Regions from separate parts of the Streptomyces sp. NPDC127097 genome, predicted to be linked through region 2. Evidence: riboswitches for the same ligand, from Rfam matches in the RefSeq annotation. Region 2 holds a riboswitch; each other region holds the start of a gene.
What was found. Region 2 has a riboswitch for thiamine pyrophosphate ahead of thiC (phosphomethylpyrimidine synthase ThiC). Riboswitches for the same ligand answer to the same signal wherever they lie in the genome.

Region 1 (3,246 bases), on a different contig from region 2:
CCCGGTCGAGGCGGCCGCCTGCCAGCCGGTGAACCACAGCACCTGCACGACATCCGGGTCGCTCAGCACGGCACCGAACCGGCCGAGCTGCCACTGTCCGCCGTCCTTGAGCCCCCGTCCGACGATCGCCACGACGGGATAGGCGAAGAACAGCGCGAAGAAGGCGAGCGGCACCGCCATCAGGCCGAGCCGCACCGCCGTCCCCCGCGCGGGCCTGCCACGCCGGGCGCCCGTGGCGCCCGTGACGTCCGTGGCGTCCGTACCGTCCGACCGCGTTACTTCAGAACGAGCGAGGACCACTGCTTGATCCACTGTTCGCGGTTCTCGGTGATCGTCCCGGGCGCCAGGGTGGTGGGCTTGTCGATCGTCGTGCCGTACTTGGTGAACAGCTCCGGCACCGCGGCGTCCTGACGGGCCGGGTTGACGAACATCGTCAACGGCACGTCCTCCTGGAACTTCTTGCTCAGCAGGAAGTCCAGCAGCGCCTTGCCGCCCTTCTCGTTCTTCGCGCCCTTCAGCAGACCGCCGAATTCGATCTGCCGGAAGCAGGTGCCGGCCGCGACACCGGTCGGGGCCTCCTTGGGCGCCGGCTTCTTGCCGAGCACCTCGGCGGGCGGGCTGGAGGCGTAGGAGACCACCAGCGGCTTGTCGCCCTTGCCCTTGCCCGCCGCGGAGCCGGAGAACCGGTCGTTGTACGCCTGGTCCCAGCCGTCGACGACCTCGACGCCATTGGCCTTGAGCTTCTTCCAGTAGCTCTGCCAGCCCTTCTCCCCGTACTTCGCGATGGTGCCGAGCTGGAAGGCGAGGCCCGGGGAGGAGGTGGCGGAGTTCTCCGTGACGAGCAGCCCCTTGTACCGGGGCCGGAGCAGATCGTCGAAGGTCTTCGGCGGTGCGATCTTGTGCCGGGTGAAGTAGCCGCGGTCGTAGTTGACGCAGATGTCGCCGTAGTCGAGCGGGGTGACCCGGTGCTCGCCCTTGTCGAGCTGAAGCCCCGCGGGGACGCTCTCCAGCCCCTTGGCTCGGTAGGGGCTGAAGAGGCCCTCGTCCAGACCGCGCGAGAGCAGCGTGTTGTCGATGCCGAAGAACACATCGCCCTGGGGGTTGCCCTTGGACAGGACCGCCTGGTTCACGGCCTTGCCGGCGTCCCCGCCCTTGAGCATCGTGACCTTGTAGCCGCTCTCCTTCTCGAAGGCGGCCAATACGGACTTGGAGACGTTGAACGAGTCATGGCTGACGAGCGTGACGGTCTTGGCGTCCGCGCTGCCGCCGCCCGAGCCTCCGCAGCCGGCGAGGGCGGTCATCCCGACCGCGGCGGCCACCACCGTCGCGGCGATCCTGCTCCTGGTGCTCACTGATTTCCTCCTGGCTGGCCAGGAAGAGACGCGGCCCTGCCCGGTGTCCACGGCTCCCGGCGTCCGGGGACGCGGGGAGGGAACTCCGGGCAGGGCGCAACAGCATGAGTGACGACCGAACTTCCTACCCGGAATGACCCGGGCGAGGTTCAAGGGTCTGCGGGCACCGTAGGACTACGACGCTTCCGCACTCTCAGCGCTGTGGCGCTCCCCTGTCGGAATGTGCATTTGTTCGACCACACCGTATCAGCGGGGTGGTCAGCGCTCCGAGGCCGCGAGCTGCCCGCAGGCGCCGTCGATCTCCTGGCCGCGGGTGTCGCGGACGGTCACCGGCACCCCGTGCGCCTCGATGGCCTGGACGAACGCCCGCTCGTCCTCGGGCCGCGACGCGGTCCACTTCGAACCGGGCGTCGGATTCAGCGGAATCAGGTTCACATGGACCCGCTTGCCCTTCAGCAGCCGCCCCAGCAGGTCACCGCGCCACGCCTGGTCGTTGATGTCCCGGATCAGCGCGTACTCGATCGAGATCCGCCGCCCGGACTTCTCGGCGTACTCCCACGCCGCGTCCAGTACCTCCCGCACCTTCCAGCGCGTGTTGACGGGCACCAGCGTGTCGCGCAGCTCGTCGTCCGGGGCGTGCAGCGACACGGCCAGCCGGCACTTGAAGCCCTCGTCGGCGAACCGCAGCATGGCCGGCACCAGCCCGACCGTGGAGACGGTGATCCCCCGCTGCGACAGCCCCAGCCCGTCCGGCTCGGGATCCGTCAGCCGCCGGATCGCGCCGACCACCCGCTTGTAGTTGGCGAGCGGCTCCCCCATCCCCATGAAGACGATGTTGGACAGCCGCGCCGGCCCGCCCGGCACCTCCCCGTCGCGCAGCGCACGCATCCCGTCGACGATCTGGTGCACGATCTCGGCGGTGGAGAGATTACGGTCCAGCCCCGCCTGCCCCGTGGCGCAGAACGGGCAGTTCATCCCGCACCCCGCCTGCGACGAGATGCACATGGTGACCCGGTCCGGGTACCGCATCAGCACCGACTCGACGAGCGTCCCGTCGTGCAGCTTCCACAGCGTCTTGCGCGTGGTGTCGTCATCGCACGAGATGTGCCGCATGACCGTCATCAGCTCCGGCAGCAGCTCACTCGCCAGCTTCTCGCGCGCCGCCGCCGGAATGTCCGTCCACTGCGCCGGATCGTGCGCATAACGGGCAAAGTAGTGCTGCGACAACTGCTTGGCACGAAACGGCTTCTCCCCGATCGCCGCCACCGCTTCACGACGCTCGACGGGACTGAGATCAGCAAGGTGCCGCGGCGGCTTCTTGGCCCCGCGCGGCGCGACAAAAGTAAGTTCTCCGGGTGCAGGCATGGTGGGTCCAGTGTGGCAGATCGTCCGGCGCGGCCCAGGCCGCAGGCGGTGAGAGGACGGTCACCGCCAGGGCGCGGGGTGCCGCGGGCGGACCAGGCCCCTCCCCGCCGTACGGATCCCGATCCGCCGCCGTACCCCTCACCGAAGGGACGCACCAGGCGTATCCGCAGCCCCGTGGCCTCGTTGGCCACCGCGCCGGTGGTGGCGGGTGTGGTGTGGGGTACGTCAGGAGCGTGGAACAGTGGCTGTGACCCGTTGGATCGTGATCAACATCCCTTCCTGGTTGCTGCTGGCAGGGCTCGTCGTCGTGATCGCGGGCGGGACCGCGGTCGTCCAGGCACTCGTCCGGCACCGGGTCCCCCGCATCAAGCAGGGCAAGCAGAACGAGATCGCGCAATTCCTCTTCCCCGTGATCGCGGTCGTCTACGGGTTCCTCATCGGCTTCATCGTCCTCGCGCTCTGGGGTCAGGTGAACACGGCGGACCAGACGACACGGACCGAGGGCGCCATGGTGGCGCAGCTGGCCAGG
Region 2 (3,246 bases):
GGTCAGCGGGCCGAGCGTGTAGAACGGCGCCTCTTCGCAGATCTCCTGCTGGAGGTCGATGTTCTCCTTGATCTTGTGCATCGGGACATGTCCCGGGCCCTCGATCATGGTCTGGACGCCGTGCCTCTTGGCGATGGTGTTCAGCTCACCGAGCGTCCGCAGCTCCGCGAACTGCGCCTCGTCGTTGGCGTCCGCGATGGAGCCGGGGCGCAGACCGTCACCGAGCGAGTAGGTGACGTCGTAGGAGGCGAGAATCTCGCAGAGCTCCTCGAAGTGCGTGTAGAGGAACGACTCCTGGTGGTGGGCCAGGCACCAGGCGGCCATGATCGAACCGCCGCGGGAGACGATGCCGGTCTTGCGGCGGGCCGTGAGCGGCACATAGCGGAGCAGCACACCGGCGTGCACCGTCATGTAGTCGACGCCCTGTTCGGCCTGCTCGATGACGGTGTCCTTGTAGATCTCCCAGGTCAGTTCCTCGGCCTTGCCGTCGACCTTCTCCAGCGCCTGGTAGAGGGGGACGGTGCCGATGGGGACGGGGGAGTTGCGCAGCACCCACTCGCGGGTGGTGTGGATATTGCGGCCGGTGGACAGATCCATCACCGTGTCGGCGCCCCAGCGGGTCGCCCAGGTCATCTTCTCCACCTCCTCCTCGATGGAGGAGGTGACCGCCGAATTGCCGATGTTGGCGTTCACCTTCACCAGGAAGTTCTTGCCGATGATCATCGGCTCGATCTCCGGGTGGTTGATGTTCGCCGGCAGCACCGCGCGGCCGGCCGCGATCTCGTCGCGGACGAACTCGGGCGTGACCTTCTCGCGGACGGCGACGTACTCCATCTCCGCGGTGATCTCGCCGCGCTGGGCGTACGCGAGCTGGGTGACCGGGGCACCCGCACGGCCGCGGCGCGGCTGACGGGGGCGGCCCGGGAAAACCGCGTCGAGGTTCTTGAGTCCGCCGCGCGGCGAGGTGTGCTTGAGGCCGTCGTCCTCCGGCCGCATGGGGCGGCCCGCGTACTCCTCGGTGTCGCCGCGGCCGATGATCCAGTTCTCCCGCAGCGGCGCCAGACCGCGGCGGACGTCGGTATCGATATTCGGGTCGGTGTACGGCCCTGACGTGTCGTAGAGCGTCACGTCCTTGCCGTTGGTGAGGTGCACCCGCCGGACCGGCACCCGAAGATCGGGGCGCGATCCGGAGACATAGCCCTTGTGCCAGCCGATCTGCGGCGTTTCGCCATCGTTGGCACCGTTTTCGGGCGTGCGTGCATCCTTCAGAGTCATGAGACCCCAACTCCCTACGCCGGCATTACCCGGTAACAGGTTCGGCGGTCGACGCAGCGGCTTCCGTCCGCCGGCGTTTCACGTGAAACGCCGCTGGGACGGAGGTCAGCGCCCTCTCAGCCCGGTGCTCCGAGCTCCCGCGATTGCAAAGGTGCCACCACGGTAGCGGCCGATGTGGCGCGGTGAACAGTGGGCCCCTGGAGTTCTTGCGATGATCGGGCGGTGTCCGCTCACGAGTCCCACCACCATCCCGCCGCGCACTCCCATGGGCACGGCCATGGCCCTGCGGCGCCCGTCTCCCGGCATCTGCGCAAGGTCATCGCGGCTGTCCTGATCCCGTTCGCGGCCGCAGTGGCCGTCGGTCTGGTCGTGCTCTGGCCGGGCGGTGCGCCTCCGCACAAACCGTCCGGGGTCGGCTTCGATCAGCCCACGGAGAGCGCCCGAGTGGTCAAAGTGGCGGAGGTGAACTGTGCGGATGTCCATGCCGAACAGCAGCCCCAGCCCCCGTCACCGACGGGGCAGCCACCGGCCGGGGGAGCGGACAAGGGCAAGCCCTGCCAGCAGACGACGATCGAAGTCACCACCGGGCAGCACAAGGGGCGCACCTTCCAGACGGTGGTGACCCCGGACGCCCTGCGCCACTACACCACCGGCCAGGAGGTGGTGGTGGCGTACTCCCCCAAGGCGCCGAAGGAGTTGCAGTACTCGGTCAGCGATGTCGACCGGTCGCTCCCGATGTGGCTGCTGGCCGCGATCTTCGCCTTCGCAGTGGTGATCGTCGGCCGGCTGCGTGGCGTACTCGCACTGGTGGCGCTGGCGGCCAGCTTCGTGGTCCTGACGCTGTTCATCCTTCCGGCGATCTTGCAGGGCTCCAATCCGCTGGTGGTGGCGGTGGTCGGGGGCAGCGCGATCATGCTGATCGCGCTGTACCTCTGCCATGGGCTCACGGCCCGTACGTCCGTGGCCGTGCTCGGCACCCTGGCATCCCTGCTGCTGATCGGGCTGCTCGGATCGATCTTCATCGGCTGGGCGCTGCTGACCGGCAATACGGACGACACGACCGGGCTGGTGCACGGCCTGTATCCGGACATCGAGATCCGCGGTCTGCTGCTGGCGGGGATCATCATCGGTTCGCTGGGCGTGCTCGACGATGTGACGGTGACCCAGACCGCCGCGGTCTGGGAGCTCAAGGAGGCGGACCCGTCGGCGGGCTGGCGCAAGCTGTACGGCGCCGCGATGCGGATCGGCCGGGACCACATCGCATCCGTCGTCAACACCCTGGTGCTGGCCTACGCGGGCGCCGCGCTGCCGCTGCTGTTGCTGTTCTCGATCGCACAGAGCAGCGTCGGTACGGTCGCGTCGAGCGAGGTGGTCGCGGAGGAGATCGTCCGCACACTCGTGGGCAGCATCGGGCTGGTCGCCGCGGTGCCGCTGACCACACTGCTGGCCGCGCTGGTCGTCTCGGCGGACCGGAAGGAGCAGACCGTGCCGGCGAGCGGCGGCACGGGAGCCGGACAGGAGGCCGGGGCCAGGGTGGGTGCCGGGGGCGGGGTCAGCGGCGGCGTGCCGACGAGCCCCACGGGTGGCCGGCAAGGACGCCGTGGGGGACGCGGCAAGCGGCGTAAGCAGGGATGACGGGGAGGCGGGAACAGGGGAGGGGAACGACGGGCAGGCTCAGCCGGCCGGGGCTTCCGTGAGGATCCGGTCGAGCACCGCCTCCAGGGTGTCGCAGACCTCTTCCTTGCCCAGCGGCACCAGCCGGTCCGTACGGTCCAGGAAGGCGACCAGCGGCGCCGCACTCACCCGGAACAGCGCACGCTCGGCGCCGACTTGAAGGCTGATGAGGACATCGCTGAGGTGCTCGGGGGAGGCCGGCTCGATGCGCACATCACCCTCACCGGACGGCCGGCTCAGCCCGTCCAGCAGCAGCTCCCGGCCGAACGCCCAGGTCACCGGCGCATCGCCGGGAAG
Region 3 (3,246 bases), on a different contig from region 2:
ATGTCTGCGGATCAGCCTCCCTGGACCGCGGTGAGCACCTCGACGCGGTCGCCGTCGCCGAGCGGGGTGGTGGGCCACTGGGTGCGCGGCACCACGGTTTCGTTGACCGCCGCGGCCACCCCGGCGGGTGCCTGGGACAGCGTCGCGACGAGCCGGTCGAGGGTGAGCCCGCCGGGGATCTCACGGGCCTCGCCGTTGACGGACACGGACACGGTGGACGCGCTCATGCGCCGGCCTCGCTTCGTTCGGCGGGCCGGCCGTCGCCGCCCGCGCACCTGTTCACGGTTCGCTCGATGCGCTCGCTCATACGGGCTGCTCCTCGGGGGCACGGGTGCGTTCCGGCCCCGGGGTGGTGGGGGAGAAGCGTGCGGGGGAGAAGGGGCGGGCCTCTTCGGGGAGGCTCCCGGTGGCCAGGACCTCGGCCATCGCGTCACCGGTGACCGGCGTCAGCAGCACCCCGTTGCGGTAGTGGCCGGTGGCCAGGTGGAGGCCGGGCAGTGCGGTCGGCCCCAGGAGCGGCGCGTTGTCGGGGGAGGTGGGGCGCAGCCCGGCGCAGGTCTCGGCCAGCGGCAGTTCGGTGATGCCGGGGACCAGCTCATGGGCGTCCCGCAGCAGCTCGTAGACCCCGCCCGCGGTCACGGTGGTGTCCCAGCCCAGCTCCTCACTGGTGGCGCCGACGACCAGTTCGCCGTTCTCCCGCGGCACCAGGTAGAGGGGACCGCCGCGGACGACGGCCCGTACGGTGCGCGACAGGAAGGCGGGACGGCCCGCGGGCACCTCCGGCAGCCGCAGCCGCAGCACCTGGCCCTTGACCGGCCGCACCGGCGGCAGCACCGCCTCGGGAACACCGGCGAGACCGCCGCTGTGGCTGCCCGCCGCCAGCACGACCTGACCCGCCGACAGCCGGGTGCCGTCGGCCAGTTCGGCGCCCGTGGCGCGCCCGCCGCCGACCGTCAGCTGCACCGCCGCGCTCCGGTGGAACGCCACTCCGGCGCGCTCACACGCGGCCAGCAGGGCGCTCACCAGCCGGCGCGGATCGACCTGATGATCGCCGTCCACCCGCAGCCCGCCGCGCACCCCGGGGGCCAGCATCGGCTCCAGGCGGCGGCACTCGCGCCCCGTGAGCCACTGCGAGTCCAGTCCCGAGCGGGTCTGGAGCGCGTGCAGCTCGCGCAGATGGGCACGGTCGTCGGCGTCCAGCGCGACGGCCAGGGTGCCGCACCGCCGGTAGCCGATCCGCTGCCCGGCGGCCTCCTCCAGCTCTTCGGTGAACCGCGGATAGCGCTGCGCGGAGGCGAGATTGAGGCCCAGCAGGGTCTGCTCGCCGTAGTGGAGTTCGGTGACCGCGGCCAGCATCCCGGCCGCGACCCGGGCCGCGCCGCCGCCGGGCGCGGGATCGGCCAGGGCGACGGTCAGTCCGCGGCCGGCCGCCCGCCAGGCGGTGACCAGGCCGATGATGCCGCCTCCGAGGACGAGCACATCGGGACACGGCGCGGCCGGTCCCGTCGGTGTGGCAGGTGGATGCATGATCCTTCAGCCCCTCCCTTCGCCGGCATGACCCGGATCAGGTTCGTACGGTCGGAGGCCGGCCAGCCTCCCTCTCAGCCCGGTCCGTCCGGGCTCCCGCGAGTGCGTGTATCCGTCACCCTAATACGGGGCCGCGAGACGCCGTAAGGCACGGCATCCGGTCCCCAGGGGCCCGGATCCCGGGGCGGCCGACGGTGACGGTGTGTCAGAGATCTCCTTGCGTGCTGCTGCGAGCGGCGTCGCGGACCGTCCTAGAGTGATCGGGTGAGCGAGCAGAGCAAGTCCTCCCAGACCCCTGACCGCACGCCGCGCGTCGTGATCGTCGGCGCGGGAATCGCGGGTGTGCAGACCGCGGTCGCCCTGCGCGAACAGGGCTGGCGCGGCGCGATCACGCTCCTCGGCGACGAGCCCCACCAGCCCTACGACCGCCCGCCACTGTCCAAGGCGGTCCTGCTGGGCAAGGCCGAGGGCTCCACCTTCGACATCGACTTCGCCGGGCTCGACATCGAGCTCCGTCTGGGCCACCCGGTCACCGCCCTGCAACCGGACGCCCACCTCGTCGAGACCGCCGACGGCCCGGTCCGCTACGACTACGCGGTCCTCGCCACCGGTGCCGACCCGATCATGCTGCCCGGCAGCGAAGGCATGCCCGGCGTCCATCTGCTGCGCACCCTCGACGACGCCGAGCGGCTGCGTCCGGTGCTCGCCGCCCAGCACGAGATCGTGGTCGTCGGGGCCGGCTGGATCGGCGCCGAGTTCGCGACCGCGGCCCGGGAGGCGGGCTGCGCGGTCACCGTCGTCGAGGCCGCCGACCGTCCGCTGGCCGGTGCGCTGCCCGCCGAGGTCGCCACCCACATGACCGGCTGGTACACGGACGCCGGCGCCGAGCTGCGCACCGGCGCCCGGGTCGCGTCCGTCACCGCGGGCGCGGTCACCCTCGCGGACGGCGCGACCCTGCCCGCCGACGCGGTGGTCATCGGGATCGGCGCCCGGCCCGCGACCGCCTGGCTGGCCGGCTCGGGCGTCGAGGTCTCCCCGCAGGACGGCTCCGTCCTCGCCGACGACCGGCTGCGCGCCTCCGTGCCCGATGTCTACGCGGTCGGCGACTGCGCCTCCTTCCCGTCGGCCCGCTACGGCACCCGCCTGCTGATCCACCACTGGGACAACGCCCTCCAGGGCCCCCGTACGGTCGCCGAGAACATCGCCCGCGGTGACGCCGAGGGGCTGGTCTACGACCCCGTCCCGTACTTCTGGTCGGAGCAGTTCGGCCGCTTCGTGCAGTACGCGGGCCATCACGGCAACGCCGACGAGCTGGTCTGGCGCGGTGACCCGGCCGGGGCCGCCTGGTCGGTGATCTGGCTCCGGGAGGGCCGGCTCGTCGCGCTGCTGGCCGTGGGGCGGCCGCGGGACCTCGCCCAGGGGCGCAAGCTGATCGAGCGGGGCGTCGTACTGGACCGCGAGCGGGCCGCGAACGCGTCCGTACCGCTGAAGTCCGCCGCCGTGTAGGGCGCCGCGGCCGCCGGTTGCCGGGCGGCCGCCGTCACCCTCCGGTGTGCACGAAGCCCCTGATGGCGATGCCCGGCTACCGGCTGTCAGTGCGAGGTGGCAGGCTTGTCCTGTGACCGAGATTGACGCAAACATCGATGGACTCGTCCCCGCCTGGCTCACCCTCCCCGACATCGCCGAACAGCTCGGCGTCGAGGTGACACGCGTCCGGCA

Region 1: linked by a shared signal. The riboswitch ahead of ACFWJW_RS26885 (thiamine ABC transporter substrate binding subunit) and the one ahead of thiC (phosphomethylpyrimidine synthase ThiC) in region 2 are both predicted to bind thiamine pyrophosphate.
Region 3: linked by a shared signal. The riboswitch ahead of thiO (glycine oxidase ThiO) and the one ahead of thiC (phosphomethylpyrimidine synthase ThiC) in region 2 are both predicted to bind thiamine pyrophosphate.

Annotation. Positions count from the first base shown of each region.
Region 1 is NZ_JBHXFI010000042.1:24,758-28,003, forward strand. It holds gene ACFWJW_RS26880 (ABC transporter permease) at 1-300, opposite strand, end outside; gene ACFWJW_RS26885 (thiamine ABC transporter substrate binding subunit) at 276-1,352, opposite strand; TPP riboswitch at 1,456-1,576, opposite strand; gene rlmN (23S rRNA (adenine(2503)-C(2))-methyltransferase RlmN) at 1,611-2,717, opposite strand; gene ACFWJW_RS26895 (hypothetical protein) at 2,959-3,246, shown strand, end outside.
Region 2 is NZ_JBHXFI010000009.1:100,424-103,669, forward strand. It holds gene thiC (phosphomethylpyrimidine synthase ThiC) at 1-1,275, opposite strand, end outside; TPP riboswitch at 1,270-1,426, opposite strand; gene ACFWJW_RS10475 (YibE/F family protein) at 1,498-2,910, shown strand; gene ACFWJW_RS10480 (SsgA family sporulation/cell division regulator) at 2,950-3,246, opposite strand, start outside.
Region 3 is NZ_JBHXFI010000111.1:3,550-6,795, reverse strand. It holds gene ACFWJW_RS37430 (thiazole synthase) at 1-2, opposite strand, end outside; gene thiS (sulfur carrier protein ThiS) at 12-227, opposite strand; gene thiO (glycine oxidase ThiO) at 304-1,527, opposite strand; TPP riboswitch at 1,525-1,637, opposite strand; gene ACFWJW_RS37415 (NAD(P)/FAD-dependent oxidoreductase) at 1,792-3,033, shown strand; gene ACFWJW_RS37410 (Rv2175c family DNA-binding protein) at 3,146-3,246, shown strand, end outside.